Regions from separate parts of the Pseudodesulfovibrio halophilus DSM 5663 genome, predicted to be linked through region 1. Evidence: predicted binding sites of a transcription regulator. Region 1 holds the regulator's gene; each other region holds the start of a gene.

Region 1 (7,381 bases):
ACACCCTCAAGCTGTGCACCCAACCACGCAAGCGGCATGGAGGCAAACAGAACCACCATGATTCTTGACGGGTCCACCATTTCGAACCAGCTGACGATGGCGAGAGAGGCAAAGGCGGCGGCGGTGAGATGCGGAGGGATGTATGCCCCCACGGGAAGCAGGTCCAGCCAGAACAGTTCAAAAAATATGGCAATGGCCATGCATGTTTCGAAATGTCCGGTAACGAGAGCCCAGAAAAGCCCGATGACAAGCGGCCGCTCAAGCAGCCCGATGCTTACGGTGCTTCTGAAAAGCGCGAAGAGCGCAAAAAAAAAGCGACGACGGCAAACCAGATGTACGGCGATGCGATCATGCGGGGAACCTCACCTGTACCGGATCATTGGGCACGCACCGAAAGTCGAGCACGACGCCCTTTTTGTAAAGGTAGCGCAGACAGCCCTCTTCTTCCGAAGAAAGTGAAACGCTTGGAGAAAACTGCTTTTTACCGGGGCTGTAATGCACGTTTCCAATGTTCAGATCATCGTACGACCAGCCGAGATCATAGGCGCGCCGCGCATCGGCGCAGTTGGAGACAAGCACAAGGACATCCTCCTTGTCCAACTCGGAAAGCTGCGCTTCGAGGTCATCGAGTTGCACGAAGAGACATTCCACGCCACCGGGGATGGCGAGGGACATGATCTGCTGCTGCATGATGTCGGCGGAAAGTTCGTCGTTGGCCACCACGATCACCGTTGCCCCGGTATACGGCAGCCACGACTCTATGACCTGACCGTGGATGAGGCGGCTGTCGATGCGAATAAGCGCCATCTAGTGCTTCCCCTTCTTGGAGCCCGGCTTGGCATTGAGCAGCGCACCGGCCACCTTGATGCCCTGCCGCCCGGCCTCGGCCGCATCAGAGGCGATCTCCGCAAGCGGCTTCTGGCGCGATTGGAGCGCCTTGACGAGCATAGGCAGGTTGACGCCGGTGACAACCTCGACCTTTTCCGACTTGAGCAGGGACAGGCTCAGCGTTGTCGGGGAACCGCCGAAAAGGTCTGTCAGAATGATGGTGCCGCGCTTGTCGGAGGTGCGCTGGATGGCTTCCCGAATAGCCTCGACGGTCTTGTCCACGCCACGGTCGACGTCGACGCCCACGGACTCGGCCCGCTCCTGAGGACCGAGCACGGTCTCGGCCGCCTTGATGAGTTCCTCTCCAAAAGCTCCGTGCGTCACCACAAGGACGCCCGCGCCGATTTCCTGTTCGCTCTCAGCCATGAGTGCCTACCCAAGTTCCATGTGTCGATGTTCCAGAGTCACGGAGTATCCGTTATCCTTCAGATTGGCGAAAAGATTCTCGGCCACGGCCACGGAGCGGTGCCTGCCGCCGGTGCAACCGATGGCGATGGTTATCCTGTAGCGCCCCTCGTCAGCGTAAAGAGGGAGGATGTAGTCGATGAAATTCCTGAACCTGCCGATGAATTCGCTCCCGGGCTCTCTGCCGAGCACGAACTCGGCCACGTCGGCATCCTTTCCGGAGCCGGCCTTGAGGTCCGCGTCGAAATAGGGATTGGGCAGAAAGCGCATGTCGAACACGAGGTCCGCCTCAATCGGCATTCCGTACTTGAAGCCGAAGGACAGCACGTGGACGCGCATCCCCCTGCCCGGCTCCTGCACCGTGGTCCATTTTTCCTGAATAACCCGGCGCAAGTCGTGCACCGAGTACTGGGTGGAGTCGATGGCAAGGGCCGCCTGCTTGCGGATCGGGTCCAACAGATCACGTTCCTTCTCAAGAGCCTGCTCCAGTCCGAGGCTGGCACTCTCCAGCGGATGCGGACGACGAGTCATGGCATAGCGCGTCACGAGCGTTTCGAGACGAGCCTCCACGAAAAAGATTTCGACGCGGGCGCCCATGCTGTCCATGGACTCCAGCGCCTCGTTCCACTCTTCGAGAAAGTCGTCCTGACGCAGGTCCAGTCCGAGCACCAGCCCGCGCTGCCGGGGGTCATCCTTCTGCCGAAAGAGCTCCGCGAGCTTGGGTGCCATGCTCACCGGCAGCCCGTCCACGCAGAAAAAGCCGAGGTCTTCAAAGACCCGGATGGCGGTACTCTTCCCCGCCCCTGAAAGGCCGGTTACAATGATGACCGTGAAGGCGTTGCGTGGTGTCATGGCGGGTTATGCGCTCTTGAGCAGTTTCCAGAGTTCATCCTGTCCCTCCGCCTCCATGAAGGCCTTGCGGAAGGAGTCGTCCTTCAAAAGCCGCGAGATGTGCGCCAGAATGCGCAGATGCATCCCCGCGACCTGTTCAGGAGCGAGCACCAGAAAGAATATATGACACGGCTTGAAGTCGAGCGACTCGAAGTCGAGCCCTTCCCGGCTTCGGCCTGCCACAACGGCGATCTGTTCCAGAGAGTCCAGCTTTCCGTGTGGAATGGCGACGCCGTCGCCGATGCCTGTGGTGCCGAGCTCCTCGCGCTCCTTGAGAACGCGCAGGACATTGTCGGCATCCATGTCCGGGAAGCGTTCCTGCAAGGGAACGACAAGCTCTCCGAGGGCCCCGGCCTTGTCGGCCGAGGCCATGTCGGAGAGAATCAGGTCCTTTTCAAGGTAGTCACCAAGTTTCATTGATCAGAATCCGGGATCGATGAGGCCGAAGTCTCCGTTGTCGCGCTTGTAGATGACGTTGACGCCCTCGGTTTCGCTATTCCTGAAGACGAGGAACTCATGATCCATGGTGTCAAGCTGCATGGCAGCCTCGTCCACGGACATGGGCTTGGGCACGTAGCTGTCCGTTCCCACAATGGTGGGCTCGGAAAGACGGTCTTCGCCATAGTTCAGGTAGTTCATGCGAACCTCCCGTTCCTGACGGACCTTTCTGGTCTTGCCCTTCATCTTCTCGCGCTGCTTGCGAAGCTGCGCCTCAAGCTTGTCCAGCACCAGATCAATGGTGGCGTACATGTCCTCGGAGGACTCGATCGCCGTCAGGTGCATGGTGTCCGCATCCAGGATGACGTCCGCCTTGTGACGGAGCTTCTCCACCATGAGGTTCACCTGAAGATCCGCATTGTCGGTGTCCTTGAAGAACTTGCCGAGCTTGGCGAAGCGCTTGTTGGCATAATCCCGCAGATGCTGAGAAGGATCGAAGTTCTTGAAGGTGAAGCTGATATTCATGGAATACCCTCCTGGTTATGGGTAGTGAACAAGCCTTGACTAAAAATAGCTCTTGCGCTTGGACGATGATGCAATCCCCATGGCGGACCGGTACTTTGCCACGGTCCTGCGGGCGATGTTCACGTCCAGCCGCTCCTTGAGTATCTCGCCGATCTTTTCGTCGCTGAGCGGTTTTTTCGGCTCCTCCTCGCTTATGAGTTTCTTTATGAGCGCCTTGACGCTTTCCGACCCGACCTGCGAACCGTCGCCGAGGTCGAGAGCACTGTTGAAAAAGAATTTGAGCTCGAAAATGCCGTGCGGTGTGGACACGTACTTGCTCGTCGTGATGCGGCTGACCGTGGACTCGTGCATGTTTATGTCTTCGGCGACCTCCTTGAGGATCAGGGGCTTGAGCTTGGTCACGCCCTCCACGAAGAATTCGCGCTGAAACTTCACGATGCTCTCCATGACCTTGTAGAGCGTGCGCTGGCGCTGGTACAGGCTCTTCATCAGCCATGCCGCGGAGCTCATCTTGTCGCGGAAATAGTCCTTGTCCAGATCCGCCCTTCCCTGCACGGTGTCGGCGAGGAACTGGTTCATCTGCAAACGCGGCAGACCGTCCTCGTTGAGCACGATCACGAAATCGTCCCCGTAGCTGTAAACATACACGTCGGGGCTGACGTAGTGCGGCTCGGTACTCGAAAAATTGGCGCCAGGCATGGGGTCGAGCTTCTGAAGCTCTTCAAGATACCCCTTGAGCTCTTCCAGAGAAATCTTGAACTTTCGGGCAAGCGGCTTGAAGCGGTTCTTTTCGATGTCCTCAAGGTGTTCGGTGACTATCGACACAAGAATGGGATCGTCGATGCCGAGCATCTCCATCTGCACAAGCAGACATTCACGCGGAGTACGGGCCGCAACGCCGACAGGGTCGAGACGCTGGATGCGCCTGACCACGGACTCGACGAGATCCTCGTCGACACCGGGAATCATCTCGCAGAGCTCTTCCATGCTGGCCTGAAGATAACCGTTGGAGTCAAGGTTGCCTATGATTACATCGGTAATGGCGACCTCCTGCTCCGAGAAGTCGGAGAGACGGATCTGCCAGCCGAGGTGCCCTTCAAGGGAAGGCTTAGACGCGAGACGGGCCTCAAAAGTCAGGCCCTCTTCCGGGGACTCGTATTCGCGGACCTGCGACTGCTTGGAAGAGCTGGAGAACTCGCCCATGTAGTTGTCCCAGTCCGCGTCACGCATGACGGATTCATCGGTCCCCTCGCCCGCTTCCTTGAGGGAGTCCGACTCCTTTTCCGGAGCCTCCTGAACGGCCTCGTTTTCGGATTCCTCCAGAAAAGGATTTTCAAGAAGCTCCTGCTGAACCGTTTCAACCAGCTCGAGACGCGACATCTGCAGCAGCTTGATTGCCTGCTGCAACTGCGGCGTCATGACCAGCTGCTGCGTCAGCTTGAGTTGTTGCCTGAGTTCAAGCCCCATACGGTTTCTCTATTCATGCGGGCGTCCCACCCGGTTCTCGACATAAAATTGGTCATTTGCTCGGGGTACACAACCCGAATCACTTGTGTTGAAGTATGCCACATGCTTTCCACTACCGCAAGAAAGACCGGATAACCAACTGCAAATGTTGATTTTACACACACAACACAATGAGCATGAAAAAACTGTACCAACCTTCCGGGCGACTGTAAACGACCAAAGGGTGGAACTCTCGAAAAAAACTAGAGAGAGAAGTCTTCGCCCAGATAGATCTGCCGGGCCCGGGAGCTCTGCACGATGTCGGCAGGCGTGCCGTCGAGGATGATGGTGCCCTCGTACACAAGGTAGGCTCTGTCGCAGATATTCAAAGTTTCCCGGACATTGTGGTCAGAGATGAGAATCCCGATGCCCATACTCTTGAGCACGGAGATGATTTCCTGAATATCAATGACAGCGATGGGGTCGATGCCGGCGAACGGCTCGTCGAGAAGAATGAAATCCGGACTCATGATAAGCGCCCGGGCTATTTCCAGCCTGCGCCTTTCCCCGCCGGAGAGGTACATGGAAGCCTGATCCGCGAGCTTGGTTATGGAGAACATCTCCATAAGCTCATCGGCGCGGTCGCGCTGCTGGCGCGGCGTCATATCCGTCTGCTCAAGGATTATCTGCAGATTCTCGCGAACCGTCAGTTTGCGGAAGATGGAGCTTTCCTGCGGCAGATAACTCACGCCGAGCCGCGCCCGTTCGTGCAACGGAAGGTCTGTGATATTCCTGCCGTTGAGATAGACGTCTCCCGAATACGGCTTGACGATCCCGGCGAGCATGTAGAACGTCGTGGTCTTGCCCGCGCCGTTGGGCCCGAGCAGTCCGACGACTTCCTCGCGGCCGAGCGACAGGCGAATGCTGTGAACGACTTCCTTGCGACCGTAACGTTTGCTGAGATCGGAGGCGGAGAGGCCCTTTTCCATCTACTGAATCTCCAGACCGCTGTTGGTGAAGAACTCGGCTTCGACGCGCTTGCCTTCGCCGCCGACCACCTCACTGCGGTTTTCCCGAACATAAAAACGAATCTTGTCGCCGGTGATGCTGTTGGGGCCGTCGCGCAGGACCGGGTCCTGCTCCATGACCAGAATCCGCGGCTCGACCAGATAGGTCAGCTTGCCGCAGTCACCGGAAGTGTTCCCCTTCTCCGCGTGGACATTCCCGGTGGCAATGATGCGATCAATACCTTTCACATCGAACCGCTTGTCACCCGTGACAAAAAAGGCGGAGACCTTGTCGGCGGTAAGCGTGAGCCCTTCATGCTTGGCAACGACGTTTCCCTCGAAGGCCACGACCTTGCCCTGCTCGTCGTAGGTCATGCGGTCCGCGTTGACCTTGACGGGGACGCCGGTGGGTGCCTGCCGCGGCTTGGGCGGAACGTCCTGAATGTCGGAAACGACCTGCCCGACGCCTTCGGCCGGCTCCACTCCCTCAGGCGCCTCGGCCTTGTTTTCAGCAGACTCGCGCGGGTCGGGAATTTTTTCGAGATACTTGGCGTTGGCATAGCCGATAGCCGCAGACTCGGGGAATTCAGAGGCACCGGGTTCAAAGACGGCCACCCAGCCATCCTGCGGGTATCCCACACGGACGCGATCGCCTTTCATGAGGGTGCGAACATGCTCGGCACCGGGACTTCTGGCCTCGCGAACGTTCAGATTCACGGAAGTCTCACGCAGTTCACCGCGCTGCTGGGAGAAGGCATCGGTCGCAGGGAGAGCCACAAACAGCGCCGCCACCATGAAATACAAGACTCGATTGAAAATCATTTTACTGCTCCGCTTGTTCGTCAGCCCTGTCAGAGCCGACCGCGCTGGTACTCACGACCGCTTCGACGCCACCAGCGGCCACCATCCGCCGTGAGAGGAGATCTATTTCGACGGCGGGGGCCTTCACCTTCAGGTCTGGCCGGGTCACGGAAACACCGCCCTTGATGACGACCTTATCGATGGCCCCGACATAGTCGAAGTTCTTGGCCTGCACGGTAAACATGCCGAAACGGCCGTCCACGTTGTCGTAGAGCGTGAGATTGTCGTTCTGTTGGTCCACTTCTCCGCTGTCGGCACGCACGTATACTTCCTGCCTGTCATCGCCGAAATAGGCGGTGAGCTGCGGACGCTCGACGACAACGAGCCCCTTGTCCTGATCGTAGGCGGCCTTGCGTGCCTGCAACCTCCAGTCGAGGGCACCTCCGCTACCCTGCTCAAGCAGAATGTCCTCCGCGCTGATTTCCGCGCTGGAAACCAGCGGGCTGTCCTCCATGGTCCGCTTGTCGGTGGACGCAGGTTTTTCGGGCTCGGAATGGGAGACATACTCCTTAACGATGAACCCGAAGACGATCCCGCTGAAAAAGATCGCTCCCCAAAGCAGGAACGGCCGAAGCTTCATGTCACCCCACCCACTTGTTCCACTGTTCTTCGAGCAGACCCCGGTGCTTGAGAATGAAGGTTATGGCCTCGCGAACGGCCCCGTCGCCGCCGCGTTTCGTGGATATCCAGTCAGCCATGCTCAGGATTTCCGGTTGGGCGTTGGGAACGGCAAGCGCGAACCCGGCCACCCCCATCACCCCGGCGTCCACCCAGTCGTCGCCCATGAAGGCGGCGTTCTGCGTGCTGACCCCGACGTTTTCGCAGATCTCTTCGAAAAGCGGCACCTTGTGATGATTACCCGGATAGTAATGCCGGATGCCCAGCTCCTTGATGCGGCGCTCCACCGGCGGCTGGTTCAG
Region 2 (7,381 bases), on a different contig from region 1:
GGGGTGAACTTGAGGCCCACGCCGAAAGGCTTGTACTCGATGGAGACCATGCCGAGCGCCTGCGGAACCGGGATCGGAATCTCGCCGCCCGCGAGGAAATCGGCGGTCTCACCGGACACGCATACCAGATTCGGTTCGGCCAGCACCTTGACCAGCCCGTTGGCCTTGAGGGCGTCTATGAAGCCGCTGAAGGAGCTGCTGCCCGACGTGGACTGGACCACGCCGTTGATGCGGTCGGTCAGGTTGATGACGTCGCCGTCCTGATCCAGCGAGGTCAGGCCGTTGAGAAACGAATACGCCGTGAAATTGTTGGACAGGTAGGCGAAGTTCACGCCCATGCGCTTGAGCACGGTGCGGGTCATCTCGGCCACGCGCACCTCGAGCATGACCTGCATCACGCCGTCAACGCGCAGCAGGTTCACGACCTTTTCCGGGGCCACGGTCTGAGCCAGCTCGTTGGCGGCCTTGAGGGCCGAGGCGCTGCTCACGCTGCCGGTGAGGGTGACGGATTCGGCGTTGGCCCGCACGCTGATGTCGGTCTCGGCGGGCAGCACCTCGTGCAGCATCCGCTTGAGGCCCGTGACGTCCGGCACCACCTTGATGTCCTTGACCACGATGCCGCCGTCGGTCCACAGCGTCAGGGTGGTCGCGCCGAACTCCTTGCCCGCGAGGTAGATCTGACGCGGGGAGAGCAGGAGCATGCTGGCGATATCGGGCGATCCCAGCGAGACGCGGCTGACCGGCGACTCCACGTCGATCACCACGGACTTGTTCTTGACCAGCATCACCTCGTCGGGCGATTCGGCCGAGGCCGCCGCGGGCGCGAGCGCCAGCAGCACGATTGCCGTCATTATGTATACTGCTTGCCGCATGATATCTCCTAGAACTTCACCTTGCTGCGTTCGCCGCCGTTGATGACCTCGACGCTGACCCTGCGCCTGCGCGGGGTCCGCTTCCGCTTTGGCGGAGCCTTGCGGTGGGCCGCCAGCGCGCTGTCCACAGTGGAGCCGGGGGTCAATACCGGTTCGGCGTCCTCGGCGTTGCGCAGTGCAAAATGCAGGGTGCCGCGGGTGGCGGCCAGCGCCAGCCGCTCGCTCTCCTCGGGCGTGAGTTCGAGCGTGTAGACATCCACCGAGGCGGTCTTGCCCTCGCCCTTGGGAGACGAGAGCTGCGTTCCCGTGGCGAGCACAGGGACGTTCGCCAGCACCAGCTTGGTGACGGGCTTTTCGTCGCGCCCCTTGGTCAGGGAGACCAGCACGTCCACCTTGTCGCCGGGCAGCACGAACCCGGACAGGCCCATGACCGGGTTGCCCTTGACGGACATGGCCCGCTTGCCCGGGGTGATCATGGCGCTCACGCCGGGGACCCTGAGCTCCAGCGGTTCGAGCATGGAGGCGGTCAGCGGGTCTCCCTCGGCCAGGTCCTGAGCCAGCACGCGGCCCACGACGGGACCTGTTGAGAGAAAAACGTCGGGCGGGGTGGATTCGGTGCGCCTGCCCTTGAGGGCCACGGCCTCGGGGCCTATCTTCATGCCCTTCTTCAGGTCCGCGGCCGCCACCACGTGATAGGTGACCGGGGCCTGTGCCGTATTCTGGGCGGGACGCTGGGCCATCCAGCGGAAGACCATGAAGGCCGCCACCAGCGACAGGACAAGGGCCAGTCCTATCTGAAGGGCCGCTTTCGTGGATCTGGTCATGGTGCTTCCTCCTTGGGTGTCGTCGCCGCCTCCGCCACGGCGGCGGTCCGGCGACGTCCGGGTGGGCTACCGTGCGAACGGTGCGCCCGTTTCGATCATGGTCAGTGCCATGGCGGTCACGGTTCCCGCGGCTATGGCCACGCCGTAGCAGAGGCGCGGCAGGGAGCCTTCGGGTGTCACGGGGGTGTACTCAACGGTCCGGGTGGTAAGAAACGCGAGGATTGTGTAGCGGAAATTTGCGAGGATCGCCTTGAGGTGGTCCATGTGCCGCAGCAGCATGCCCAAAGCGTAGACGCCGCCCGCAAGACAGGTGACAAGAAAGGCGATGAAGGCCGTTTCCACGCCGAGACAGGCGCCGACACCGGCCATGAGCTTGACGTCTCCGGCGCCCATGACCCCCATCAGAAACGGGATGAGCATCACGCCGAGGCCGAGACCGAACCCGGCCAGCGAAAAAAGCAGGCCGTGAAGCCCGCCCGTGGCGGTGTGCAGTCCCAGTCCCGCGAGTATCAGCGGAAACGTGAGCAGGTTGGGTATGCGCTGGCTCCTGACGTCCGTGACGACAGCCGCGGCCAGGGCGGCCAGCAACAGCGCGGCGATGATGAAATCCATGGTTCTTCCCCGAATCCTTTCATTGATTTGCCTCGTTGGTTTCCAGTGTTCCCAACTCCCCGGGAACCCCGGGGCCTGCGGTTTCTCCCCTCCGCAGGCCCCGAACTGGCTTCCATGGCCTAGCTTCCGCCAGCGGCGCCGGTCATGCTGTTGGCGATGGAGGTAAAGGTGTTCGAGACGGTGGATCCGAGCGTGGAAACCGCGGTGACGATGCCTGCTGCGATGAGGGCGGCGATCAGACCGTATTCGAGTGCGGTCGCGCCATCTTCGTTATGAATGAGGTTCTTGAGGATTTGCATTATTATGCTCCCTTTGGTTGAAGGTTTCCCATCGACCTAGCTTCCGCCGGCTGCGCCGGTCATGCTGTTGGCGATGGAGGTGAAGGTATCTGACACGGTGCTGCCGAGGGTGGACACGGCGGTGACGATGCCCGCCGCGATGAGTGCGGCGATCAGGCCGTATTCCAGCGCAGTCGCGCCTTCTTCGTTGCGGATTAAAGTCTTGAGCATCTGCATTGAAGACTCCCTTTGGCTTGGACGACCGGGGCTAGCTGCCTGCCGCGCCGGTCATGCTGTTGGCGATGTTGGTAAACGTGTTGGACACCGTGGTGCCGAGGGTGGAAACCGCGGTCACGATGCCTGCTGCGATCAACGCGGCGATCAGACCGTACTCCAGCGCGGTGGCGCCTTCTTCGCTACGGATGAGAGTCATGAGGGTCTTCATTTTCTTCTCCTTGTTTCATGAAGATACATACATGGCGTTTGCACGCCGCATCGAACTTGCCCTCCATTGAGCAACCCGCGTGCCACAACTCGGGAAATTTTCCCAAAAGACCTGCAACCACCCATCTTGAAAGGAAATCTTTGTGAAATTGATGGATCCGGCACCAACAGACGAACCTACTGCGAAGGTCACAAATCCATTTTTTGTGGATCGACCAATCCAGAAAAACCCGGCATCGTGAGCAACTATCCTCACGATACCGGGTGGTTGGCGATCTACAAAAAATGGATTACGCGGAAAAGGCGGCTGAATCTATGCCGTGCTTGCGCAGCTTGTTCCAGAGGTTTTTCGGGCTGATACCAAGCAGGCTCGCCGCCTCTGTCTGGACTCCACGAGTCTTGGCCAGGGCATTGGTGATGAGCCGCCGCTCAAAGGAATTGATGGCCTCGCGCAGGGGCAGCTTCATTTCTTCAAAGCCCGCTCCCGGAGCCTGCTCCGCCTCGTCGTCCCCCGGGGTTCTGGAGAAGGCGAGCTCCAGCTCAGAGGCATGTATCACCCCGCTCTTGCTGAAGATCGCAGCGCGCTCAATGGCGTTGGCAAACTGGCGCACGTTGCCCGGCCAGTCGTATTCAAACATCTTGCGGACCGCCTTCTTGTCTGCGCCGCGAACGTCGGTCCCGAGCTTGAGGTTGGCCTGCCGTATGAAGTGGTCCACCAGTCGTGGAATGTCTTCCCTGCGTTCCCTGAGCGGGGGAAGGTGGATGGAGGCCACATTGAGCCTGTAGTACAGGTCGCTACGAAATTCTCCTGCATCCACGCGCTGTTCCAATTCCTGGTTGGTAGCGGCGATGATGCGCACGTCGAAGCGGATGGGCTTGCTGCCGCCCACGCGCTCCACCTGCTTCTGCTCCACGGCCCGCAAGAGTTTCGGCTGTAAATGCAGAGGCATGTCGCCGATTTCGTCAAGCAGGATGCAGCCGCCCTCGGCCTGCTCGAACTTGCCGGGCCGCGACGAGGCCGCACCGGTAAACGCGCCCTTCTCATGGCCGAAGAGTTCGCTTTCCAGCAGAGATTCCGGGATGGCGGCGCAGTTGAGCTTCACAAAGGGGCCGGCGGCGCGCGAACTCATGGCGTGAATGGTGTCTGAAATCAGCTCCTTGCCGGTCCCCGTCTCGCCGAGCACCAACACGTCGCAGTCCAGCTCGGCGACGCGGGACAGGCGGTCCTTGACCTCCTGCATGGCCGGGCTGTCGCCGATGATCTTGTCCAGCGGCCCCGCACCCTTGAGGTTGCGCTTCAGAACTTCGAGCTCGGCCTGAAGGCCGCGCTTCTCCAGCGCCCGCCGGATGACGACCTCCATCTCCTTTATACTGAAAGGCTTGGAAAAGTAGTCGTAGGCCCCGTCGCGCATGGCCTGAATCCCGGTATCGCGGGACCCGTACCCGGTCATGACGATCACGTCCGTCTCCGGCGCCACCTCCTTGAGCTTGGGCAAGGCCTCCAGGCCGGACATGCCGGGCAGCTTCACGTCATGGAGAATCAGGTCCAGCCCGCCCTTTCCGGCACGCACGATGCCGTCCTCGGCGGTCTCCGCCTGCTCCACGGTAAAGCCGCGCTCGTCGAGCGCCTCCACCAGCATACCCCGGAAGGCATGGTCGTCATCCACTACAAGTATTCGTTCAGCCATTTGCGCACCCGGTTTTCTCCTTCTACCATGACAAGGCGGTACAATCCACAAAAAATGGATCGCCCGATACGACCAAACCAGCCCTCGCCCGAAAGGTCTTTCGGATCGAGAAGCCGCATATACACCGTATACGTAGGGCTCCCGAGATCGGTCACAAAAAAAATCCACTTTTGATGGAGAGTGGCACATCCGTTGCTGATACTCCCTGCAAACGCGGGAATCCCCGCCGGAGGAAAACAGGACATGAGACAGCAATCATCATCCAAGAGCGGAATGGCCGCAGCCGAACTCGGCCTCATCCTCCCCTTCATGGCGCTCCTTCTCTTCCTTCTCATGGAGGGAAGCAACGCCATGCACGCGCACTCCTCGCTGGTGGAAGCCAGCCGCGAGGGCGCCAGAATGGTGCTGATGCAGGGTGAAGCCGGACCCGACGTGCAGGAGCTGGTGCGGAGCCTCGTGCCCGACCTGCCTTCGGAAGAAGTGGACGTCCGCGTATCCACCGATACGGACGCGCGCACGGTGACCGTGCTCGCCAGCTACGAATATCAACCAGTAATGGGAGGCCGGGATGCTTTGGAAATGCTCGGCGGCGAAGAGATGCTCGTCATCGAAGCGGGCACAACGATGCCGCTTCCCTAACAGTGAACGCCTCGGCGCGGTGAGCATGGTCATGGCCATGGTCATCCCCGCAGTTCTGGCCATGGTGGGCCTCGCGCTCGATCTGGGCAACCTCTACTCCGCCCACACGCGCCTTCAGGCCGCCGTGGATTCGGCCGCACTGGCCGGGAGCCTCGAGCTGCCCTACGACCCCGAACTGGACAAGGGGCTGGTCCGGGCGGCGGCCACCGGGATGCTTGAAAAGAACTACCCCGGCTCCGAGCTGGACGCGCTGGTCCCCGGCACCCTCATCCGCAGCGTGAACGTGGAGGCCCACGCGGACGTGGACCTGCTGCTCCTCGGTTTTCTCGGCCTTTCCGCACAGCGCGTGGAGGCGGCGGCCAGCGCGGGCTTCAACAAGCTCGAAGTGGTCTTCGTCATCGACAACTCCGGCAGCATGAAGGGGACGCCCATCAACATGGTCAAGCAAGCCGCGGGCGAACTGGTGGACCTCATCATCCCCGACGGCGCGGAGGCCGACACCAAGATCGGGCTGGTGCCCTTCCGCGGCAAGGTCAACGTGGGCGAAGCCGCTGGCGACGGCCTCTCGGGCTGCCGCAATGTCGACGGCTCCCTCAACCACGGCATCCACGAAGACTTCATGCACCTGTACTGGGACCTGCCGTACTACTACCGCCGCCGCGTGAATCTGGACACCTGCTCCAGCATCCCCGAAGCGCAGGCCCTGACAACGAACAAGAACGCGGTCATCACCTCCCTGAACAACCAGACCGCAACGGGCGCGGCCTCCGGAACGGTAATCCCCGAAGGCCTCAAGTGGGGCCGCCACATGCTCACGCCGCAAAGGCCCTACGACCAGGCAGGCGACAAGGAAGAGTTCCGCAAGATCATCATCCTGCTCACCGACGGCGACAACGAGGACGGCAACTGCGGCGGCCCCTACCGGGCCTACTACGAGCCGAACAACTACTGGACCAATGCCTATTACGGCATGAAGATCACCGACGCGCACTGCGAGGACGGCGGCAGGCTCAATCAGGACATGCTCAACGAGGCGCAGGCCGCCAAGGACGCGGGCATCGAGATATTCACCATTCGCTTCGGCACCTCGGACAACACCGACCGCGACCTGATGCGCGCCATGGCGTCCAGCAAGCCCGGCACGGACGACCACTACTTCGACGCGCCGAGCGTGTACGACATTGACGACATCTTCAAGAAGATCGGACGCCAGCTCGGCTGGCGGCTGCTGAGCTAGGAGGCGACCATGCTGCACAGAAAGAACGGAAAGCGTCTGGGCATGACGGTCGCGGAATTCGGACTGGTGCTGCCCGCGGTCATGGTCCTGCTGCTTGGAACCATGGAGATGGGCAACATGTTCCATTCGTGGCTCACCGTGCAGAAGGCGGCGCAGGAAGCCGTGCGCATCGCCGCCACCGGCGAGGGGGTCGAAGACGGCACCCGCATGACGCGCATCGAGGACAAGGCGCTGGAGCGCATGGAACCTCTCCACGGCACGAAGACCGTCACCATCTCCAGCTGGCCCCGCGGCCAGTCGTCGGACACCGGAAGTCAGGGCAGCGCAGGCAACCCCTGCGAGATCGTGGAAGTCCGCGCCTCCTGCACCTACACCCCTCTCGTCTCGCTGATGGAGCCTATCCTGCCGGACGACATCACCCTCAGCAGCGCCGACCGCAAGCTCAACGAGCCGTGGCGGCCCTGCGACTCATGACGCCCCTCACCCTCCCCTAGGTGACACCATTGAGGCCGGACAGTTTCCCCGACTGTCCGGCCTCGCCGTTTTGCCCGCTCGCACGGGCGCTATGGAGTGAGGGAGGATCCCTTTAGGAGCCGTTGACCACGGTGACCGATCCGGCCGCGCTGGTGGCCACCAGCATGTCGACCGCCTCGGCGGATGCCGCGCCGGTGCACGCGATGATCACGTCGCCGGTGTCGAGGTTGTATTCTTCCGCCGCCTTGTCGAAGTATCCGGCTCCCGCCACGTCGGCGAGCGCGTCTTCGGTGCGGTACAGAAAGAGCTGCTG
Region 3 (7,381 bases), on a different contig from region 1:
CCGTGGCGTGGACCGTCAAAAGCGCGGTCAACGGCGCCAAGGTGGGCACCTACCGCGAGGGCAAGGACGAGTACGACATCATCGCCAAGCTCCCCGAGGCGGAGCGCAGCTCCATCGAGAGCCTGCGGCGGCTGACGGTCTCCGGACCGGAGGGCGACCCCATCCCCATCACCTCCGTGGCGCGCGCAGAAGTGACCCGCGGCCTCGGCGGCATCAACCGCAAGGACCAGAAGCGCGTGGTGACCATCGAGGGCGACGTGGACGGCCGCCTCGCCAACGACATCATCCGCGAGATAACCGAAGAACGACTGGCGGACATGCAGTGGCCGCGCGGCTACTCCTACCGCTTCACCGGAGAGCAGGAAGAGCAGAACAAGGCCGGGAGCTTCCTCGCCAAGGCCTTCGTCGCCACCATCTTCATCATCTTCCTCGTGCTGGTGACGCAGTTCAATTCCATGATCACGCCGTTCATCATCCTGACCTCGGTGCTGCTGTCCTTCATCGGCGTGTTCCTCGGCCTGCTGGTCACGGGGACGCCCTTCGGGGTCATCATGACCGGGGTCGGCGTGGTCAGCCTCGCCGGGGTCGTGGTCAACAACGCCATCGTGCTCATCGACTACTTCGAGCAGCTCAAGCGCTCCGGCATGAAGGTGCGCGACGCCCTCGTGGAAGCGGGCCTGACGCGCTTCCGGCCCGTACTGCTCACGGCCATCACCACGATACTGGGCCTGCTGCCCATGGCCACGGGCGTGAGCTTCGACTTCGTGAACTTCCGCTGGGACGTTGGCGGCGAGTCTTCCCAGTGGTGGGGCTCCATGGCTGTGGCCGTCATCTTCGGCCTTGCCGTGGCCACGCTGCTGACGCTGGTGGTGGTCCCGGTGCTCTGCTCCCTCAAGGAGAGCTTCGCCGAGCGCCGCCGCAGCCGCACCTAACTTGACCGGCCCGCGACACTGGCAGTATCCCTAGGGTGACGCATTCGTGCGTCACCCTTTTTCCCTTCGGAGGAACCATGGTCCGCCTGCTCGCCCTGCTCATCGCCCTGTGCCTGCCCGCAGGAGCATTCGCCGCCCCGGTGCTGCCGGTGACGGTTCTGGAGACCCTGCCGCACGATGCAACGGCATACACGCAGGGACTGCTCCGGTTCAAAGACGGATTTCTCGAGAGCACCGGGCATTACGGGGAGTCCTCTCTGCGCCGCCTGAACAAACGCGGGCGCGTGCTCTCCGTTTACAGGATGCCGGACGAGCTCTTTGCCGAAGGAATCGCGATGGCGGGAGAGAAACTGTTCATGCTCACATGGAAATCCGGACAGGTCTGGACCTTCGACCCGCACACTCTGAAACCATCCGGATGGCATAAACTCTCGGAACGCTTTTCGCGCAGGCAGGGATGGGGGCTCACGTTCGACGGCGAACGGCTGATCATGTCCGACGGCTCGGCGTGGGTGCACTTTCATGAGCCGGAAGGATTCGGACGCACCGGCAGCAGGCTGGTCCTCGACGAGGGCAGGCCGGTGCGGCGGCTCAACGAACTGGAGATGGTCAACGGCTGGCTGCTCGCCAACATCTGGAAGCTCGACGAGGTGGCAATCATCAATCCCGCCACCGGCATCGTGGCCGCCCGGCTGGATATCTCCCCCCTCAGAGAGCGCCTGAATGCCGGCGCAGAGGTTGCCAACGGCATCGCATGGGATGAAAGGGATGATGCGCTGTACGTCACCGGGAAGGACTGGAACGCCATGTTCCGCATCGCCCTTCCCGGCATACTGGTGAAGCCTCCCGAGGTTCGCTAGTTCTCGCCCTCGGCCTTAAAGGTTACGGCCATGTCTTCGAACTCGGTCCAGTCGCTTACGGCCTTGAACGCCCGCAGCAGGTGCTCGCCCGCTTCCGGGGAACACATGTCCATGCGCACGAGGCCGGTCCTGCTGAAGCTCTCCGCGGGGGTGGTCCGATCTTCGCGGCCCTCGGCCCTGATGGAGAGCTCCTCCACCCTGACGGCCTTGTCCCTGAAGTTCATGATCAGCCCGCTCCACGGCTTCAGACCCGCTTCCCGCGCCATACGGCTGGGCATGTACCGCACCAGCTTCATGCGCTTCAGCGCGTGCGCATTGAAATAGTACCGTCGCAGGGTCCATTTGTCGTCGCCCGGCCGAGCGAATGCATCAAGGATGAAATACTCGTTGCGCTCATTGTCCCACCCGAACATCTGACGATGCAGCTTGCCGTTGACCATACGGGCGTCCCGGCTGCAGGAAGTCTCCATGGCCTTCTGTTCCCACAGGAACTGCCGTTTGGCTTCCACGCCGAACTCCTCCAGCCCGTGAGCGCACACGCCCGCGGCCGAGATCAGAATCAATGCCATTGCCATACCCAATACCCGCATGAGGGGCCTCCTTGCGTTGCGCTGTCGCGCCAGGTGTCTTTGAAATGATATGGAGAAAAAGACTGAATCAGTTTGATTCGCCGCCGGGACGGAGCACGAACCATGCGCCGAGCAGCAGCATGGGCAGGCAGAGGAGCTGCCCCATGGTCAGCCACCCGAAGGCGATATAGCCCAGATGCGCGTCCGGCTCTCTGGCGAACTCCACGAGAAAACGAAACGCTCCGTAGCACAGCAGGAACATGCCGCCCACGCGTCCCGCCGCGCGGGGCTTCGATGAATACAGCCAGAGAATGACGAAGAGCGCCAGCCCTTCCAGCGCGGCTTCATAGAGCTGCGAGGCATGCCGGGGCTGCGGTCCGGCCTGAGGAAACACCACGCCCCACGGCCCGTCGGTGACGCGGCCCCAGAGCTCGGCGTTGATGAAGTTGCCCAGTCTGCCGAAGAACAGCCCCGGCGGGATGAGCGGGGCAACAAAGTCGCCCACTTCCAGCAGCGATTTGCCGTTTTTGCGCGCAAACAACCAGCATGCCGTGACCACGCCGAGCAGCCCCCCGTGAAAGGACATGCCGCCGTGCCACACCGCGAGAATCTCCAGCGGATCGGTCCAGATGATCTGGGGCTGGTAGAAAAGCACATAGCCGAGCCGCCCGCCGAGCACCACGCCGAGGATGGCCCACGTTACCAGGTCGTCCAGCTGCTCCGCGCTCCAGCCCCGCCACGCCTGCCGCGTGCGCAACCGTCCGAGATACCAGCCCGCGGCAAAGCCGAGCAGATACATGAGTCCGTACCAGCGAATGGCCAGTGGGCCCAGAGATATGGCGACGGGATCGAAACCCGGATGTATGAACACGAATCCCCCGGTGTTGACGTGAAAAACGGGACCGACCGAAGCGGCCGGTCCCGTTGTACGGTGGAGTCATGATTTCGTAAAGTCCCGCAGGAGGCTATTGTGCCCGAACCAGTCTGGTCATGCGGAGCAGCCCACCTGAGCCGCCGGTTTCCGGAGAATGGGCGGTGGCGTGAATGAACCGCGCCGTTACGGTGCCGTTGCCGGAAACGGATTCCACAAAGACCGCTGCCACCTGCGTCACGAAGATGGTGTTGCGTCCGGAGACGGGCGGCTGCGCCGGATCATAGAACGGAATCAGCACCACGCGGGGACTGTCCATGGGGTCCGGCTCGAAGCTGCCTTCGATGGAATTGGAGGCGTCGTCCCAGTAGGCATAGGGGTCCTGATCGACGAGGTCGCGCACGCCCTTGGTCACCGGCCCCTTGCTGTTGCCCGGCTCGAGCTGAAGTTCGTCTTCCGGTCCCACCGTGGCCTCGGCGTTGGAGCCTGTGCAGCCTATGATGTTCTCGTTGACCATGGACGCACCGGTCACCGGAGTACCCTTGTTCACCGGAGGCAGGTCGATGAGATTGTAATGGCTGGGAACGACGGTGTCATGAGGGTCACCCGGCTTGAGTTGGATCACCGTGCCGATGTCGCTTTCCGAATACCCCGTTACCTGCACGCTCGCCAGCTCCGCGGCGCTGTCGGTATCCAGCTGGCCGTTGGAGCGGTAGGGCGAGCCCACCGGCTCCGCTTCGTCGTCCCACGTATACTTGTCAGGCACGCTGAATGGCTTCACGCAGAGCGAGGAGCCGACCGGCACGATCCGCGCCCGGGAAACCACGGAGACGTCGGCCCAGTCCACGCCGAAGACGCGGGCAAAGGAGAGCTCCACGGGGTTGTTCCGGGCGGCGTTGCGGGTCACTCGCACCTCCACGGTGTCCGCGTCTTCGGTCACCACTACGCCGTCGCGCAGCAAGCGCACGTCCGCTGTGGTCACGGCGGAAGCGGGAACGTCGTCTTCGCGAAGGTTTCTGCGGGCGAACTCCACGGCTGCCTGTGCCACGGAGACCTGATCATCCCCGTACGAGAGCAGGGCGTCCGCCCCTGCCAGCGCGCCTGCGTCCGAAGCGCTCTGCATGTCGCTTCTGCGAAACTGCATGTGGGCGAGGTCCACCGCCAGAGCGGCCACCCCGGCCAGAGCCACGAGGGCCGCAGCCACGAGGATGCTTGTTATGCCCTGTTCTTCACGAACGAATCGTCTGATTATTTGCATGGCGTCCCTCCTTCTATTCCACCTTGGCGGTGGCCGAAGCCTCCGCCAGCGTGGAGAAAATGTCCTGCACCGGAAGGACGACCTGCCCGGAGGCGTCGTAGCTCAGGTTCACGTCGACCGCGTCGCCGTAGTCGCCCGCGGCCGCGGTCTGCACGGCCATGGTCAGCAGGGAAGGATCAAATCCCGCGGAACTCAGGGAGTCCACCACGGCCTGACGGGCGTCCTGCCCCCGCGAAGCCTGCACCGCACCTTCCCGCGCGGCGCGGTTGAGCGAGGTGTGCAGCGTGTACATCCGGTGGGCGTCCACCATGAACAGCAGCAGCGGGACCAGCACGAGGCTCGCAGCAAGGGCGAATTCCACGGTGCTGTTGCCCTTTCGGGTGTTGTTTCGTCTGTTCCTATCGTTCATGGCGCACCACCGCTGTTGCCGTTATCGTCCTGTTTTCCGCCAGTCCTTCTAGGACGGAACCCAGCGTGTAGAATTCGAACGGCACGCTTACCGTCACGCTCACGGGTTCCTCGGGGATCCGCTCGCTCACGACAACTTCCGGCGCGGACTCGATGCCGCCGCCCTGCACTTCGCCTTCCACCACCGACCAGATGTCGGCCTCGGTATATTCGTGCAGCATGGCGGCCCGGGCGCCCTGCGAAGCCGCGTCATTGACCACGTTGCGAGCCCAGCACCAGCGACCGATGTCGAACATGCCAAGCATGAGCACGAAAAAGAGAGGCAGGATGAATGCCATCTCCACGGCTGCCATGCCGGACTTGCTGCTTGTATGATTCTTCTTGCCAGTCATTGATCGGCCCTCGATTATAATTCTTGGTCACCCAATCAAAGCACCTTCCGTGCCAAAATTTTCCACACATGCAATGCGCCGATATGACATGTATTTTACGGAAAAAGACTTGCGCACGGCAAAACACCGAACCCACGATTCATGGATTTTCTACGGATCGTGGCCCGCAATCCACTTTCAGTAGACTGCCCCGTACTCCAATGTCCGTTCGGGATGTCGAAACGACAAAATTGGCGCTCCCCACTTTTCCAAATGCGCAGAATAATGTATCGTGGGGGAAAATTCCTAGGGAGGCATTCTAAATGAACAGTTACCGCTGCATCGTCAAAGGCAAGGTTCACGGTGGAAACTTTCAGGGCTGGGTTCAGAGGGAAGCCGAGCACCTCGGGCTGACCGGCTGGGTCCGCAACGTCAAGGACCGCGAAGCCGAGATTCTCGTTCAGGGCGACACCGAGAAGCTCAAGCAGTTCGAGCATCAGCTCCGGACCAAGGCACCCCTGCCCGAAGTGGACGAAATCCACTGCGACCCCTTCGACCACGACAAGACTTACGACCAATTCGAAATGCGGGGCTGATTCTCCCCGAGACTTTAAGGAACGGGCAGGGCCGTCGGGACCGATGTCCCGGCGGCCCGTTGCATTGCCGCCCCGGCAAGGCTATGATTCATGTGCCCGCCAACGCCAAACAACAGGTCCACATGGCTCGAAGAATCAGCATTTCGAACAAGCTCCTGCTCTGGTCCCTGCTTCTGGTGACCGTCTTTTTCGTCACGTCCGGCTGGCTCATTCTGCGTGTTTCGGAGAACACCGCCGCTGCTGAAGACCTCGTGGCCCGCAACCACGAGATCGGCGTCGCCGCAAGGCAGATGGCGGAACGGCTGGAGAGCGTGCAGGAGAACATCCGTCGCTTCACCCTGCTCGGCGCGGAAGAGGCCGTGGACTACGTGGTCGAAGATATCGACCGCTTCGGCGAAATTCTGCAGGACACCCTGAACGAACACCCCGAACTGAGCGAGGAGTGGGCCCCGCTGACCGAAGAGTTTTCGATAACCATCGATCAGGAAGGCCCGCCGGACAAGGCGCTGGAACCCAACCCCACCATCCGCAAGTGGCTCGGCGTGCTCAACGGGACGCTGGAACGCAACCGCTCCGAGATGCAGCGACGGCTGCGCGAACTGGAACGCTCCGGACGCGCGGCCATGCTCACCGGCATATGGGGTCTCGTGGTCTGCTTCATGCTCGGCACCGGCGGCAGCCTCTTTCTGGCATGGCGGCTCAACCGAAGCCTGCGGGAGATTCGCCGCGGCATCCGCGAGGTCCGCACCGGCGGCCTTCGCACACCCGTCCGCGTGGCCACGCGCGACGAACTGGCGGAGCTGGGCGCGGCCTTCAACCGCATGGGCGCCAGATTGCGTGCCGAGGAGCGCATGCGGGCCGAGTTCGTCTCCATGCTCAGCCACGAGATACGCACCCCCCTGACCACCATCCGCGAGTCCCTGAACATGATCCGCGAAGGCGTGTTCGGCGAAATCAACGAACGACAGGCCAAATTCATCGACATCTCCCAGCAGCAGGCGGGCAACCTCTCCGACCTGCTGGAGAAGCTCATGACCGTTTCCCGGCTGGAGTCCGGCCGACTGGACGTCTCCCCGAAGGCCGCGGACGGCGGCGCCCTGCTCGAGGAAGTGGCCGAGAGCCTGCTCCCGGCCGCCAGTCAGGCGGGAATCGAGCTGGAGGCGGACGTCTCCGCGCCCCGCCACCCCGTGCGCGCCGACGCCGAACGCATCCGGCAGGTGCTGACCAACCTCGGCGACAACGCCGTGAAATTCTCGCCCCCCGGCTCCCGCGTGGTGTTGAGCCTGCGTCCGTCCAACGGCGGCGCGGAATTCGCGGTGCAGGACCACGGCCCCGGCATCCCGGATGAGGAGCAGGAACTGGTTTTTGACAAGTACTACCGCTCCGAGGGCGTCCGGGAGCAGAAAAGCGGCGCGGGCCTCGGCCTCGCCATCTGCCGGAAGATCGTCGAGGCGCACGGCTCAACCCTGCACCTGCATTGCCCCGAGGGCGAAGGGTGCCGCTTCTCCTTTGTGCT
Region 4 (7,381 bases), on a different contig from region 1:
GACCCGGCCTTCAGCAACGACAACAACATAAGCGGCTTCCTGAACATGCTGCTGGCGGCCCGCAACGCCAACGTCCGCAACTTCGTCTACGCCGCATCCAGTTCCACCTACGGCGACCTGCCCGGTCTTCCGAAAAAGGAGGACATGGTGGGCGTGCCGCTGTCCCCCTATGCGGTGACCAAGTACGTGAACGAGCTGTATGCCGAGGTATTCAACACCTGCTACGGCTTTCCGTGCATCGGGTTGCGCTATTTCAACGTATTCGGCCCCAGGCAGGACCCCAACGGCGCCTACGCGGCGGTGATTCCCCGCTGGTTTGCCACCGTGCTCGACGGCAGACGGCCCGAAATCTACGGCGACGGAGAAACCACGCGGGATTTCTGCTACATCTCCAACACGGTCCAGGCCAACATCCTCGCGGCAACCACGGAAAACCCGGCGGCGAAGGGGCAGGTCTTCAACGTGGCCCTCGGTGAGAAAACGTCCCTCAACCAGCTCTTCGGGCACATACGGGATATCGTGGCCCGCCGAAATCCGGAGGCGACCTCGCTGGAGCCGATCTACAGGGAGTTCCGTCCCGGTGACATCCGACATTCGGTGGCGGATGTGACCAAGGCATGTGAGCTCCTCGGCTACTGTCCGGACACGTCGGTCGACAAGGGGCTCGCTTACGCGTCCCAGTGGTATATCGCCCAAACACCCCAGCCCGTAGCGCCATGATCGTCACGATAGCACGACAGAACCTGCTTCACGACAAGGTCCGGCTGGCCGTGACCTTGACGGGAGTGGTGTTCGCCGTCGTGCTCATCACCATCCAGATAGGACTGTTCATAGGCTTCACGCACACCATCTCGGCGGTCATCGACCACTCCGGCGCGGACGTCTGGGTCACCTCCCCCGGCGTCAAGAACTTCGACATCGCCCTGCCCCTGACCAAGGAGAAATATTATCAGGTGCTCTCGGCCCCCGGAGTCGAGAAGGCCTCCAAGTTCATCATCCAGTTCGCCGACTGGAAAAAACCGGACGGCGGGCAGGAATCAATCGAGATCATCGGCTTCGAGCCTGACAAGGAGATGGGCGGACCGTGGGGATTCGTGAAAGGCACGCCCGCAATGCTCGACCTCAAGGACGCCGTGGTGGCAGACCAGCTCTACATGGAGAAGCTCGGCATCGGCAAACAGGGCGAGAGCGTGGAGATCAACAGCAAGAAGGCGCGGGTGGTGGCCTTCACGCGCGGCATACGCTCGTTCACCACCTCTCCGTTCGTCTTTGCGTCATACAAGACCGCCCTTCAGTTTTCGCACCTGCGCCCCGACGAGCTGACGTACATCCTCGCCAAAGGGGAGAACGGCATCACTCCCGGCCAGCTGCGGGACTCCATCGCCCGCAACGTGAACGGCGTGGACTCCTACACCACCCGCGAATTCAGCGACAAGACGCGCGAATACTGGATGCTCAACACCGGTGCCGGGACAAGCATCCTGCTGGCCGCTTTTCTCGGACTGGTGGTGGGCACGGTCATCGTGGCCCAGACGCTCTACGCCACGACGCTGGACCACATCGGCGAGTTCGCCACGCTCAAGGCCATGGGCGCCCCCAACTCCTATATCCATTTCATCCTCATCACGCAGGCGACCCTGAGCGCCATTCTCGGCTACGGCTTCGGCATCGCCATCTCCTACCTTGCCGCAAGCATCAGCCAGTTCGCTGCCATGGCGATCATCATCCCCCTCGAGGTGGCCGTGGGCATGTTCTTCCTGACGCTGGTCATGTGCGTCAGCTCCTCGCTCATTTCGATCCGGAAGGTCATGACCCTCGATCCGGCGCTCGTTTTCAAGGGACGATGACATGCAGCAGCCACGCACCGCCATATCGCTCACCGGAGTGACCAAACGATACGGGGAACCGCCGTCGCAGGAATACGCCCTGCGCGGGGTGGATCTGGAGGTGAAACAGGGCGAGGTCCTGCTGCTGATGGGACCGTCCGGAAGCGGCAAGACCACGCTGCTCTCCATCATGGGCTGCATCCTGAGCCCCACGGACGGCGACGTGGTGGTGGCGGGACAGTCGGTCACCGGGCTGTCCACCGGCAGCCTCGCCAGAGTCCGGCTCGACAACCTCGGGTTCGTCTTTCAGGAGTACAACCTTTTCCCGACCCTCTCCGTCATCGAAAACGTCATGGTGGCCCTCGACCTGCGAGGCATGAGCAAAAAAGACGCCGCGGCGGCCGCCATGGCCGCTCTCGAGAACGTGGGCCTCCCTGAAAAGGCGCACGTCTACCCCGAAACCCTCAGCGGCGGCCAGAAGCAGCGGCTGGCCATCGCCCGCGCACTGGCGGGGTCGCCCAAGGTCATCCTCGCTGACGAGCCCACCGCCGCGCTCGATTCAGAAAACGGCAGGCTGGTCATGGACCTCATGTCCTCCCTCGCCGACGACGGCACCCGCTCCGTCGTAGTGGTAACGCACGACCAGCGAACCTTCGAGTTCGCCGACCGCATCATCACCATCGAGGACGGCCTGCTTCTTCCGCCGAAGGAAATGAACAACATTCGAAAGTCGAGGAAAACATGAGAGTACTGCTTCTTCTGCTCGCCCTCACGGCAGGTCTCGCCGTTGCCGTCCACTATCAGGCGCCGGGATGGCTCGCACGACTGCTGCCGCAGGTGGACAACTCCACCGAGGCCTTCGAGTCCGTGCCGCCGCTTGAGGAGTCCTCTCCCTGGATCGCCGCCTACGGACGGGTCGAACCCGTCTCCGAGGAACGAGCCCTCGCCTTTGAGATCAGCGGCCTCATCGAGTCGGTCTCCGTGAAGGAGGGCGACCCGGTACGAAAGGGGCAGGTGCTGGCCAATCTTCGAAACGAGGACTATCAGGCCCAGCTCGCCTCGGCTCAGGCCATTCAGGAGGCGCGCAGGGCTACCTATGAGAAGTTGGTGGCAGGCGCGCGCAAGGAGGAAAAAAGCGAGGCATGGGCCGCCGTGGAGCGCGCCCGGCTGGTGATGCAGAACGCTCGGGTCGAGATGCAGCGAAGGAAGGAACTGCTGGAGAAGAACCTCATCGCAAAGGAAGAGGTCGACCGCGCCACAAGGGATTTCCGCGTGGCCCAGAAGCAGTACGAGGAGGCGGTCCAGCGCCATCTCATCGCCAAGGACCAGTCCCGAAAGGAAGACATCGCCTCGGCCTACGCCGAATTTGACGCAGCGAGGATGCAGGCCCGCGAGCGAGAGGCAAACCTCGAAAAGACGCTGCTGCGCTCCCCCATAGACGGAGTGGTGCTGCGCACACACCGACGGGCCGGGGAAAACGTCTCAATATTCTTCGAAAGCCCGGTGCTCACCGTCGGCGACACCACGGAATACAACATCCGGGCCGAAGTCGATGAAAAGTTCGCGGCCGGGGTCAAACTGGGCCAGTCCGCTTTCTTCGTCTCCGATGCCTTCGGAAACCGGCGGTTCGAGGGTCGCGTCGTTCGCCTCGGAAGGATGACCGGCAAAAAGAAGCTGCCTCTGGATACCCCGGGAGACAAGGCTGACACCGAGGTGCTGGAGGTGATCGTCTCCATGGACGAGGACCGGGACCTCATCACCGGCCTTACGGGTGACGTTTTCATCAAGACGGGCCAGTCGGCCAAAAACCGATAAAGGATCAAGGCTTCATGATCTCCCCCGCAGCAGCAAGAATCATCCCCTTCGCCGCGTACATGACCTTCATCGCTCTGGCCGAGCTCGCGGCTTTTCTCCCCGAAGACGCGCTCGAACCGGGTTTCTTCGACACACTGTATCCGCTCCGGGCCGGGCTGACTGCCCTGCTTCTCTGGGTATTCAGAAAACATTACACCGAAATCCGCTGGAAAGAACTCGCCGACGCTCGCGTTACCCCGGTCACAGTCGCGGTGGGTATTCTGCTGTGCGGCGCCTGGGTGAACATGGACTGGGGCTTCGCCATACAGGGCGAACTCACCCCCTACGAGCCGGGAGCGCAAGGGGCGGCACTTGTCGCAATGCTTGCAGTCCGCGTGGCCGGAGCCACGCTCGTAGTGCCCATCATGGAGGAGCTCTTCTGGCGCTCGTTTCTTGCCCGGTATCTCGTGAACCGTGATTTCCAAAAGGTGCGCCCCGGCGCGCTCACCGCCCTTGCCGTGATCGCGACGTCGGCCCTCTTCGGTCTGGAACACAACCTGTGGCTGGCCGGGATACTGGCCGGGGTCGTCTTTGTATTCATCTACATGCGCACCAACAGTCTGGCCCAGTGCATCCTCTGCCACGCGGTCACGAACGGCGCGCTGGCGTTGTACGTGCTGAGTACCGGCGACTGGCGCTTCTGGTAGTGTCAAGAGCTTCCGAACATTCTGTCGGGGAGGTTTACAAAGCCAGACCTCACGGACCCACCTGCCTCACTTAAGAAGCTGAAAAAAATAGATAAAACAACTTGGCACACCAGTTGCTTAAACTAGGGCAAATCGCAACTTTTTTTGGAGGAATGACATGAGAATTTTCAAGACCCTTATCCTGACAGTCGTCACCCTGGCTTTCACGGCCAGCCTTGCCGCGGCAGCCCCGATTCTTGCTGGCGGCTACAACTACATCAGCTTCGACGGCTTTGAAAACGTCTACGGCCGCACCGCAGACAACATTGCCGACCCGCTGGTCGACGGAGATGTCGTCTACGGCGTCTTGCAGGCAGGCAACATCAAGGACAACATCGGCACGGTGGTAAACCAGCCCGCAGGCTCCGAACTGACCGGCTTTTTCGCCGCCTCGGCCCAGTACGTGAACGACAACCTGACCTTCACGTCCCTGAGTGCTGCCAACGACACGTACAACTACTACACCGTCGACGGCGGAACCGTTACTTGGAACGACGCAGGTCTCGGAGGCATCATGGGTGACACCTTCAGCGCCGACGAGCTGGCAGGCTACTCCGTGATGAAGCTCTTCAGTGACGACACTGCCGACGTGTCCTCGCCTGATATCGCTACCAGCATCGCCACCCACACCGATGGCGACGAATGGGCGACTCTGGCCCTGACCCCGGGTAACAGCTACTGGTACAGCATGCTCGATCCTGACGGCTTCGGCACCAACATCTACGGCTTCCAGTCCTACGGCGAAGCTCCCTGGGGCAACGCGCTGATCAACGACCCGACTGAAAGCGTCTTTGACTACGACGTGGCCCTCTTCGGCGAAGCCGACATCAGCGCCAACGCCAACCCGGACATCCCCTGGCTGATCGACATCGCCGACCCCGCTGTCATCGCCACTCCGGAACCGAGCACCTTCCTGATCCTCGGCCTCGGACTCCTCGGACTCCTCGGCTTCAGAAGGAAGTTCCAGAACTAACCGGCAAGTCAGATTCCTCACAAAATCAAGGGAGTCTCCGCAAGGAGGCTCCCTTCACTCTTTTCCAGACACCGGGCCCCATCCCCTCCCAAAAGCTCGCAGCCTGTCCGCACAGCGTCCCGCCCCCACGCACAAACGGCCCAGAGCGCCTGCCCCGCTTCTGCCTCACACGCGAGACGGCCACCAATTCCACCTCGGGATGGCCACGGGATGTGCTCGTCCCAATGAGTCTTGCGTGCGCGAAGAGTCGGCTCACCGTGCGAGCCGACCAGCCGTTGTCCGCAGCCGAACGAATATGGGTCAGGAGATCAGGAAACTTTCCACGGGCCGCCTGTGGGTGCCGTGTCGGATGGCCGAACCGAACCCCACGCGGAAAAACATGACGGGCACCGAGGCCAGAAAGCCCGGAAAGACATCTTCCACCAGCGGCCACGAGCGGGACAGTATATCCAGATGTCGGTCACTGCCGAAGGAGCTCTCCCCTTCAAGCAGCACGCGCAAACGGAACAACGCCGGGGCCGCTGCGGGCTGGAACTGAATGCCGTAATGCGCAAAGCGAAGCCATACACGCTGCAGCGCACGCCCCGCCCTCAGAAAGTCCTCGGGGCTGCGGCCGTCCATGGAGATGAACCCCACACCGCCCGACTTGCGGATGCCCCGCGCCGAATGCGCCGCCACCGCCCGCGACGTGCCGAGCAGGTTGGCCGCGCGCATGACGGACCAGCTTTTGGTGGCCCTCAGAAACAGTTCCCCCGGCTTGCCCGCTTCAAGATTCTTGAGGGGCAGGCCGTCGCGCGTGATACGCTCTTCCTGCGGCGTAAATCGAATCATCGACACAAGATGCTCATGCAGCGAGCGGTTCTCGCTCCGCAGCATGTCCAGCTGCATCACGGCCTTGGCAAAAGTTCGGATGCCATCCCGATCATTTGCCCAGTGCAGCCGCAGTCCGGAGAAACCGTCCAGTGTCTCCGCAACGGCTTGCCATACTCCGTCGGACACGGCCTCGCTCGAAAATTCTCGGCGATTGGTGGTGCGAAGCCAGATGGCGTCCAGAAAGGAATCATCCGCAGGGTCATCCGTGGCACGCAGTTCCATGCCGTAGACACGGTCGGGCTCGTCCCCCGGGAAGCATTCCACATCAAGCCTGCGTCCGCAGGCGCGGGCCGCGACCGACATGTTCTCAGCCACGGCACCGCAGGACATGAGGGACGCGGTCTGGGCGACATTGAAGAAGCTGTGGTCCGCCTCACGGTCAATGAAGAGATCGATCCGTCCGGGGCTCTTGCGAAACCGCCAGGGCTGAACATTGTCGCCCGAAGGCGCACGGACCCCGGCGCGGATCAGATAATCCAGCACCGTCCCGTCGCCGCTGTCGGGGGGTGGCGAAGCGACGGGACGGTTGCCGGTGGGACGGGGAGATAACAGAAATTTCTTGAAGGCCCAGAGCTTGGCTTTCTGAAGCGGTCCCTGATTCCCCTTGAAGAGTCTGCCGCGAACCAGTTTGCGCTTGTATGCGTCAAACTGAAGGTAATAGGGAACGGCTTTGACGCCTTTGCGCCCGAGGATGACGCGAATGGCCTCCATGGAGGCCTGCGCGGAACAGAGCCCGCAGGCCAGTGCCGAGGAAGGACCGCGCTCCGCGTCAATGTCCACGGCGTTGAGGTCGATGTATCCGGCGTGCGTGGCCCGCGGCGAGAGCCCCATGGCGAATTTGAGCAGCCTGTCCCGCACCGGGGTCTCGTCGGTTATGTCAAAGTATTCGTCAAACCCCATACCTCCGGGCATGAACACCAGCACCGCCGAACTGAACCCCATGGGGCCGGCCGTGATGACGGGAATACCGAGCTCCAGGGCACGCTTGAAGACCATCCGACGCACCTCGAAAACGAAGAAGTCGAGTCCGTCCAGAACAACGTCCGCGCCGTGGAGGAAATCGTCCAGATTGTCAGCGGTCACGCCCTGGGGGAAAGTCCGGATATCGAGGTGCGGATTCACTTCGGTGGCAATGCGCACCATGGTATTCAGCTTTTCCGAACCGAACG

Evidence for each region. The regulator sigma-54, encoded in region 1, starts transcription at its own class of promoters, with help from an activator protein. The targets are predictions, from matches to a motif close to CTGGCACGGNNNNTGCTT.
Region 2: a site for sigma-54 is predicted at 3,100-3,117, ahead of BR24_RS12145 (Flp family type IVb pilin). Genes of this name have one in related genera too.
Region 3: a site for sigma-54 is predicted at 5,329-5,346, ahead of BR24_RS11955 (TadE/TadG family type IV pilus assembly protein). Genes of this name have one in related genera too.
Region 4: a site for sigma-54 is predicted at 4,429-4,446, ahead of BR24_RS07805 (PEP-CTERM sorting domain-containing protein). Genes of this name have one in related genera too.

The regions. Positions count from the first base shown of each region.
Region 1 covers NZ_JCANTV010000015.1:116,980-124,360, forward strand. Annotated here, with positions in the region: gene BR24_RS15040 (PTS sugar transporter subunit IIC) at 1-344, opposite strand, end outside; gene BR24_RS15045 (PTS sugar transporter subunit IIB) at 349-807, opposite strand; gene BR24_RS15050 (PTS sugar transporter subunit IIA) at 808-1,254, opposite strand; gene rapZ (RNase adapter RapZ) at 1,261-2,145, opposite strand; gene BR24_RS15060 (PTS sugar transporter subunit IIA) at 2,152-2,601, opposite strand; gene hpf (ribosome hibernation-promoting factor, HPF/YfiA family) at 2,605-3,147, opposite strand; gene rpoN (RNA polymerase factor sigma-54) at 3,187-4,614, opposite strand; gene lptB (LPS export ABC transporter ATP-binding protein) at 4,857-5,582, opposite strand; gene BR24_RS15080 (LptA/OstA family protein) at 5,583-6,422, opposite strand; gene lptC (LPS export ABC transporter periplasmic protein LptC) at 6,424-7,041, opposite strand; gene BR24_RS15090 (KdsC family phosphatase) at 7,043-7,381, opposite strand, start outside.
Region 2 covers NZ_JCANTV010000013.1:11,506-18,886, forward strand. Annotated here, with positions in the region: gene BR24_RS12120 (type II and III secretion system protein family protein) at 1-872, opposite strand, end outside; gene cpaB (Flp pilus assembly protein CpaB) at 881-1,696, opposite strand; gene BR24_RS12130 (A24 family peptidase) at 1,763-2,308, opposite strand; gene BR24_RS12135 (Flp family type IVb pilin) at 2,428-2,607, opposite strand; gene BR24_RS12140 (Flp family type IVb pilin) at 2,644-2,823, opposite strand; gene BR24_RS12145 (Flp family type IVb pilin) at 2,855-3,031, opposite strand; gene BR24_RS12150 (sigma-54-dependent transcriptional regulator) at 3,321-4,718, opposite strand; gene BR24_RS12155 (TadE/TadG family type IV pilus assembly protein) at 4,962-5,357, shown strand; gene BR24_RS12160 (pilus assembly protein TadG-related protein) at 5,383-6,594, shown strand; gene BR24_RS12165 (TadE/TadG family type IV pilus assembly protein) at 6,604-7,068, shown strand; gene BR24_RS12170 (hypothetical protein) at 7,181-7,381, opposite strand, start outside.
Region 3 covers NZ_JCANTV010000012.1:268,447-275,827, forward strand. Annotated here, with positions in the region: gene BR24_RS11925 (efflux RND transporter permease subunit) at 1-932, shown strand, start outside; gene BR24_RS11930 (glutaminyl-peptide cyclotransferase) at 1,010-1,792, shown strand; gene BR24_RS11935 (hypothetical protein) at 1,789-2,382, opposite strand; gene lgt (prolipoprotein diacylglyceryl transferase) at 2,450-3,232, opposite strand; gene BR24_RS11945 (pilus assembly protein TadG-related protein) at 3,327-4,490, opposite strand; gene BR24_RS11950 (TadE/TadG family type IV pilus assembly protein) at 4,504-4,899, opposite strand; gene BR24_RS11955 (TadE/TadG family type IV pilus assembly protein) at 4,889-5,290, opposite strand; gene BR24_RS11960 (acylphosphatase) at 5,593-5,865, shown strand; gene BR24_RS11965 (sensor histidine kinase) at 5,988-7,381, shown strand, end outside.
Region 4 covers NZ_JCANTV010000010.1:201,332-208,712, reverse strand. Annotated here, with positions in the region: gene BR24_RS07830 (SDR family oxidoreductase) at 1-720, shown strand, start outside; gene BR24_RS07825 (ABC transporter permease) at 717-1,847, shown strand; gene BR24_RS07820 (ABC transporter ATP-binding protein) at 1,849-2,571, shown strand; gene BR24_RS07815 (HlyD family secretion protein) at 2,568-3,641, shown strand; gene BR24_RS07810 (CAAX prenyl protease-related protein) at 3,656-4,327, shown strand; gene BR24_RS07805 (PEP-CTERM sorting domain-containing protein) at 4,485-5,339, shown strand; gene BR24_RS07800 (ThiF family adenylyltransferase) at 5,640-7,381, opposite strand, start outside.